Regions from separate parts of the Liquorilactobacillus nagelii DSM 13675 genome, predicted to be linked through region 1. Evidence: a T-box and tRNA genes for the amino acid it is inferred to sense, from the RefSeq annotation. Region 1 holds a T-box; the other holds one or more tRNA genes.

Evidence for each region. The T-box of region 1 lies ahead of leuS (leucine--tRNA ligase). A T-box ahead of a tRNA ligase gene usually reads a tRNA of that ligase, here a tRNA-Leu.
Region 2: it encodes a tRNA-Leu, which carries the amino acid that the T-box ahead of leuS (leucine--tRNA ligase) is inferred to sense. The anticodon was not compared.

What each region holds. Positions count from the first base shown of each region.
Region 1 covers NZ_CP049304.1:302,093-305,515, reverse strand. The annotation lists gene leuS (leucine--tRNA ligase) at 1-1,223, opposite strand, end outside; T-box leader at 1,282-1,503, opposite strand; gene metK (methionine adenosyltransferase) at 1,559-2,749, opposite strand; SMK box riboswitch at 2,749-2,829, opposite strand; gene G6O73_RS01665 (hypothetical protein) at 2,967-3,188, shown strand; gene fba (class II fructose-1,6-bisphosphate aldolase) at 3,260-3,423, opposite strand, start outside.
Region 2 covers NZ_CP049304.1:1,567,935-1,571,357, reverse strand. The annotation lists gene G6O73_RS07995 (WecB/TagA/CpsF family glycosyltransferase) at 1-196, opposite strand, end outside; gene nadE (ammonia-dependent NAD(+) synthetase) at 367-1,194, shown strand; gene G6O73_RS07985 (SprT family protein) at 1,178-1,657, shown strand; tRNA gene G6O73_RS07980 (tRNA-Leu) at 1,702-1,787, shown strand; gene G6O73_RS07975 (beta-ketoacyl-ACP synthase III) at 1,886-2,875, shown strand; gene G6O73_RS07970 (LCP family glycopolymer transferase) at 2,961-3,423, opposite strand, start outside.

The DNA of each region.
Region 1 (3,423 bases):
TTTTTCTTACCAATTTGTCTTTCTTGGAGCCAATCAATAATTTTATCAATTGCATCCTGCTTATTCAAACCGTTTAAAAAACCAGAATTGATGTGTGTACCATCACCAGTATATGCAGCTTTTTCAATATCGCCACCTTCGATAACTGGAACAATCGGTAAAGCAAATTTCTTAGCAAATTCATAATCACGATCATCATGAGCTGGAACAATCATAACCGCACCAGTTCCATAAGTTGCTAAAACATAGTCAGCAATCCAAATTTGTACTTTTTCACCATTTACCGGGTTTATTGCATAGCTTCCCGTAAAGACACCTGTTTTTTCTTTAGCCAAATCCGTTCGTTCTAGATCAGATTTATGAGCTACTTTATTTACATACTCTTCAACAGCCTCTTTTTGCTCTGGAGTTGTCAATTCTTTAACTAAATCCAGTTCCGGTGCCAAAACCATACCAGAAACACCAAAAATAGTATCAGGTCGGGTTGAAAAAACTTCTATATTGAGATTTTCTTTACCCGCCACAGCAAATTTAATACTGGCACCAATCGAACGACCAATCCAGTTACGCTGTTGTTCTTTAATGTTTTCCGGCCAATCCAAATCATCCAAATCATCGATTAAGCGATCAGCATAGGCTGTGATTTTAAGTACCCACTGACGCATTGGCTTGCGAATAACTGGGAAACCACCACGCTCAGTCTTCCCATCAATGACTTCTTCATTAGCAACTACTGTTCCCAAATCTGGGCTCCAATTTACGGGAACTTCAGCCTCATATGCCAAGCCCTTCTCGTATAATTTTTCAAAAATCCACTGCGTCCATTTATAGTATGAAGGATCAGTAGTATTAATTTCTCGATCCCAATCATACGACAAACCAAGTGATTTTATCTGGCGCCGAAAATTATTGATATTAACTTTGGTAAATTCACGTGGTGAATGGCCCGTATTCAAAGCGTACTGTTCTGCCGGCAAGCCAAAAGCGTCCCAGCCCATTGGATGCAAGACGTCAAATCCCTGCATTCGTTTCATTCGTGCAATAATATCGGTTGCCGTATACCCTTCTGGATGACCGACATGCAGTCCTTGACCTGATGGATAAGGAAACATATCTAACGCATAATATTTCTTTTGATCAGTATTCTCAGTAGCTTTGAAAGTTTTATGCGCTTCCCAATAATGCTGCCATTTTTTCTCAATCTTTTGATGCTCGTACGCCATAATAAATAGATCCTTCCCTTTCAAAAAGTTAAAAAAAGTCCTATACTGACAAAAGTCAATATAGGACGAGCAAACAAAACTCGCGGTACCACCTATTTTCCAGTCGTTAAACTGACACTTAAAGTTTGCTAACGGTAAAACCACCGTTCCTGCCTACTTAATTCAACAGAAATTACTCAAGGTGAGTTCGTTTGAAGCAGCAAATAAGTACTTTCACCAGCCATACTTTCTCTAATAAAATGCTAACTCTAACTACTAGTCCTTAATTCATTGATGTATTGCACTCATGATAGCAAAATTTTAAGCCAGCTGCAACTGATTTCTTAGAAATTAACTTAAACTTGTAATTCTTTTTTTAATTGGTCAATTTTATCAGTATGTTCCCATGGCAAATCAATATCTGTTCGACCAAAATGACCATAGGCAGCTGTTTGTTTATAAATTGGTCGTTTTAAATCAAGCATTTTAATAATTCCTGCTGGCCGCAAATCAAACACTTTACGAATTGCCGCAACTAACCGTTGGTCTTCTACTTGACTAGTTCCAAAAGTATTAACTGAAATTGACACTGGTTGTGCAACACCAATTGCATAAGCCAATTGAACCTCAACTTGTGATGCAATTTTAGCAGCAACTATATTTTTAGCAATGTAACGGGCAGCATAACTTGCAGAACGATCTACCTTTGTCGCGTCCTTACCAGAAAAAGCACCACCACCATGGTGTGCAGCACCACCATAAGTATCAACAATAATTTTGCGACCAGTTAAACCGGCATCACCCTGAGGCCCACCAATCACAAAACGACCTGTTGGGTTAACAAAATACTTAGTCTTGTCATCCAATAACTCAGCTGGAATAACAGCTTTAATTACTTTTTCAATTACGTCTCGCCGAATAGTTTCAAGCGGTGTTTCAGCACTATGTTGCGTTGAGACAACCACTGTATCTACTCGAGCCGGATGATTTTTCTCGTCATATTCAACTGTTACCTGAGCTTTTGCATCCGGTCCTAGATAACTCAAAACGCCCTGTTTTCTGATTTCAGCAATTTTTCGCATTAATCGATGGCTAAGAGCAATCGGTAATGGCATCAATTCAGGTGTCTCGTTAATGGCATAACCAAACATCATTCCTTGATCCCCAGCGCCTATTTGATCAAGCGGATCTCCTTGGCCTTCACGATTTTCTAAGGATTTATCAACACCTTGCGCAATATCTGGTGATTGTTCATCGATAGCTGTCATAACCGCGCAATTGTCGCCATCAAAGCCATATTTCCCATCCGTATATCCAATTTCCTTGATAGTTTGACGAACCACTTTTTGAATATCAATGTAAGCACTGGTTGAAATTTCTCCAACAACCACTACCAATCCAGTGGTAACTGTTGTTTCACACGCCACACGAGCATTTGGATCCTTTGCTAATAAAGCATCTAAAATGGCATCACTAATTTGATCAGCAATTTTATCTGGGTGTCCCTCTGAAACTGATTCTGATGTAAATAAATGTCTCTCCGACACATAAATTCCCCCATTCAATAATTTGGTTACAAGGCAGCTTCACATAAAATGAATCCTCTCGGGAATGTGCTGTAACAATTCTATTTTAGCACAGTCTTTAAACTGATTTATAATTCTTTTTGAAAAATAGACAATTAAAGATAATTTTTATCCACTTGTAAAAGCGCTTACACTGAATTAAAATATTAATTGTAGAGAGAAAACAATTCTAAGGGAGTTGATTGTTATTAGTCAAGCAGAAGATTTTAAATGCTTTACTGAAAAGTTAGAACAATGGTTTGCCGATGTCGAAAAAGATCAGGAAATGATTAGCCACTCAACTTTTGCTGAAACGGGTGATCTAGCACTCTTAAAAGTCGTTCAGCAATTAGATAAACAAGTCTTAGCTGATCCTAAATTACTTCAACAACTTTTTGCAACTTACGAGCATAATCACTAATCTTTCTCTGCAAAAAAAACCTGTTACCAAACCAAAGTTTGGAACAGGTTTTTTTAATCTAAACAAGTAAATTATTTAACGGCAGGTGTTCCCAACCAATCAATAATTTCTTCAACAGTATCAGTAATTGCTTGTGCTCCGTCAGCCAATAACTTACGTGGGTCATAGCCTTTACCCTGCTGATCTTTACCAGCTTCAATGTATTTACGTGTTGCAGCAGCGAAAGCCAACTGGC
Region 2 (3,423 bases), 1.2 Mb from region 1:
TTAAGTCAGCTTTTCTAAGGACAGACGCATATTCAGGATGCTTGCGGGCGTACAAAACGATTTCTGGATTAGCTGTTACAATAAAGCGGCGTTGTTTTTGTTGTAGATCAAGTGTTAATTGCTGCAAGAGTTGCTGATTAGTTAATTTAGAAAATTTAATTCCTAAAATATTAATTTTTTCGTATTGCTTCAAAATAGATAGCCTACTTTCTTCCTGAACTGGTTTATAGTATAACAGAAACGGAGCTAATGATAAAAACTAAATTATGATTGGGATTGCTCAAAATAAATAATGAATTTGAAAATCAAAAAGCGTAAAATGATGATAGAAGATATAACATATTGTTAACCACTGGAGGAAATTCAATGAAAAAATTACAACAACAGATTATTAAAGAGTTACGGGTTAAACCACAAATTGATCCGCAAGCCGAAATTCGACGGAGTATTGATTTCATGAAAGCATATTTGAAGAAGCATCCTTTTCTAAAAACCTTGGTTCTCGGAATTTCTGGGGGACAAGATTCTACTTTGACGGGTAAATTATCTCAGCTGGCAATTACGGAAATGCGACAGGAAACAAAGGATGATACTTATCAATTTATAGCTGTTCGATTACCTTATGGCAATCAAGCTGATGAGCAAGATGCATTGGATGCGATTGAATATATGCAAGCTGACAAAACGGTTCGGGTTAATATTAAACCGGCTACTGATCAGATGGTTGCAAGCTTATTGGAGAACAAGTTAGAGGTTAGTGATTTCAATAAGGGAAACATCAAAGCCCGTCAGCGGATGATTGCTCAGTATGGTGTCGCTGGCGCGCTTCACGGTGCAGTTGTAGGAACTGATCATGCCGCAGAAGCTATTACGGGTTTTTATACTAAGTATGGGGATGGTGGTGCTGATATCACTCCAATTTGGCGGTTAGATAAACGTCAAGGGAAACAACTATTGAAAGTTTTACAAGCTCCAGAACATTTGTATTTGAAAACACCAACTGCTGATCTAGAAGAGGATCGTCCTGCTTTGGCTGATGAGGTGGCGCTTGGAGTAACCTATCAGAACATTGATGATTATTTAGAGGGCAAAGAGATTCCTGAAGCGGCAGCTAAAAAAATTGAAAACTGGTATTTGAAGACTCAACATAAGCGTCATTTGCCGATTAATGTTTATGATGAGTTCTGGAAATAAATTGTCTGAATGGAATGATCAAAAACTACAACGTTTAACAGAAAAAATTTCGCGACAGTTTTTTCAGCGACCATTTAAACATCAGGCTAGTTTCAATTCAAGGTTACGAACTACGGGTGGCCGATATTTGTTAGTAACACACAATATTGAAATTAATCCATTAGTCGTTATTCATGGCAAAACGGAATTACTGATTGGAGTAATTAAACACGAACTGTGTCATTATCACCTGCATTTGATGGGAAAACCACATACACACCAAGCAGGCGAATTTAAGAATTTATTAATGTCTACTCAAGGTATTCGTTATGTTCCTCAATTACAACCGCTTAAACTTCGTTATTTATATGTTTGCAGTGATTGTGGCCAACGTTATTATCGTCAACGGAAAATTAACCTTCAAAAATTTGTTTGTGGACGATGCCATGGAAAGTTGAAATTAGGATCGCATTTTGCAAGTTGAGCTTGTTTTTGACAGATGTTTCTGGTATAATTACATCTGTTGTTGCGGGTATGGCGGAATTGGCAGACGCGTCAGACTAAGGATCTGGTGAGTGTTAAAACTCGTGATGGTTCGAATCCATTTACCCGCATAATAATAGGGACCGGTGTAAAACATTTTGTTTTGCGTCGGTCCTTAGTTTTTTTAGCTAGTCTCCTTTTTGCATTAACATGGAAGGATCGAATTTTTGTGAATAAAACAATAAAATTGACAGCAAGTGCACACTATATACCAAAGAAACTTGTGACAAATCAAGAACTGAGTCAAATCATGGATACCAATGATCGTTGGATTCAGCAGCACACAGGCATTCAGACACGTTATTATGCAACCAAACAAAACACTTCAGATTTAGGATCAGAAGTTGCTCAACAATTATTAAAGACGAGTGGATTAGCAGCAGCTGAAATTGATCTGATTATTGTCGCGACAATTACCCCTGATTCTTTGACGCCGGCAACGGCTGTTTTGGTGCAACAAAAAATTGGGGCAACCAAAGCAGTAGCTTTTGATGTTAGCGCAGCCTGTGCGGGATTCATTTTTGCACTTAGTACTGCTGAAAAATTTTTGCGTAGCGGTCAGTTTCAACACGCAATGGTCATTGCGAGTGAAGTTAATTCTAAGATGCTTGATTTTCAGGATCGAAAATCAGCAGTTTTCTTTGGTGACGGGGCAGGAGGAGTGCTACTTTCAACGACGACGGATTCAAATGCAGAATTATTTTATGGGGAAAAATTATTAACAAAACCAGCACCGGAAGTGATTCATAGCGGACGAATTCCAGTTATTAAGCAAATTGCTGCGGGACAGTATCCACAACTAGATGCTTTTTATCAAGATGGTCATGCGGTCTATGACTTTGTCACTAACAATGTTCCGCGATATTTAAAGAATTTTTTAACTGAGCAACATGTTACAGCTAAGCAAATTGGTTTAGTGGTGCCACACCAAGCTAATTTAAGATTAATTGAACAATTATCGCAGCAGTTGGAAATTCCGCTTGAACGTTTTGCAATTAATGTGACTAAAATTGGTAATACATCTTCTGCTGGAGTGGCAATTGGGCTTGATCAGGCATTGAAAGCAGGTAAACGGCCCAAGTATGCATTGTTAACTGGCTTTGGAGCTGGGCTGGCATTTGGAGCATGTTTGGTAAATCTCTTTGGAGAAAATAATTGATTTTAATTCTAAGATAAAATAAAAAACGGTGAAAGCTGAAACTTAGCTTCCACTGTTTTTTTAGGATGAATTAATTAATTAATTTCTAATTACCGCGATAATTATTATATCCGTTATTGTTATTAGAATAGGAATTATAGTTTGTTGTACTAGAACTGTAGCTATCATCATCATCAGAAAAAGTCTGATCAATACGACCAATAAATGTTTCAGTAGAAGGATCCAATCCTAATTCACTGCGAATGTTGTCTGAAATCTTTTGCTTTTCTTTAGCAGTTGCTACTTGATAAGATAGTCCATTAATGGTCGCATCTTCGCCTTGAAGTACATCTGATTTGATTGAGCTAGCAGCCGATTTATAGTTAGTTTCGATTGTTAACATATCATTGTAACTTAGATCGGTTTGCATATTATTTTGGAGCGTATTTAAAATTTGTTTGTAATTACTAATCGTTGATGAAGACATTGCTTTACTGACAATCGCTTTAATTACCTGTTTTTGTCGCTTTTGCCGGCCATAATCGCCTTCTGGATCGGAATAACGCATT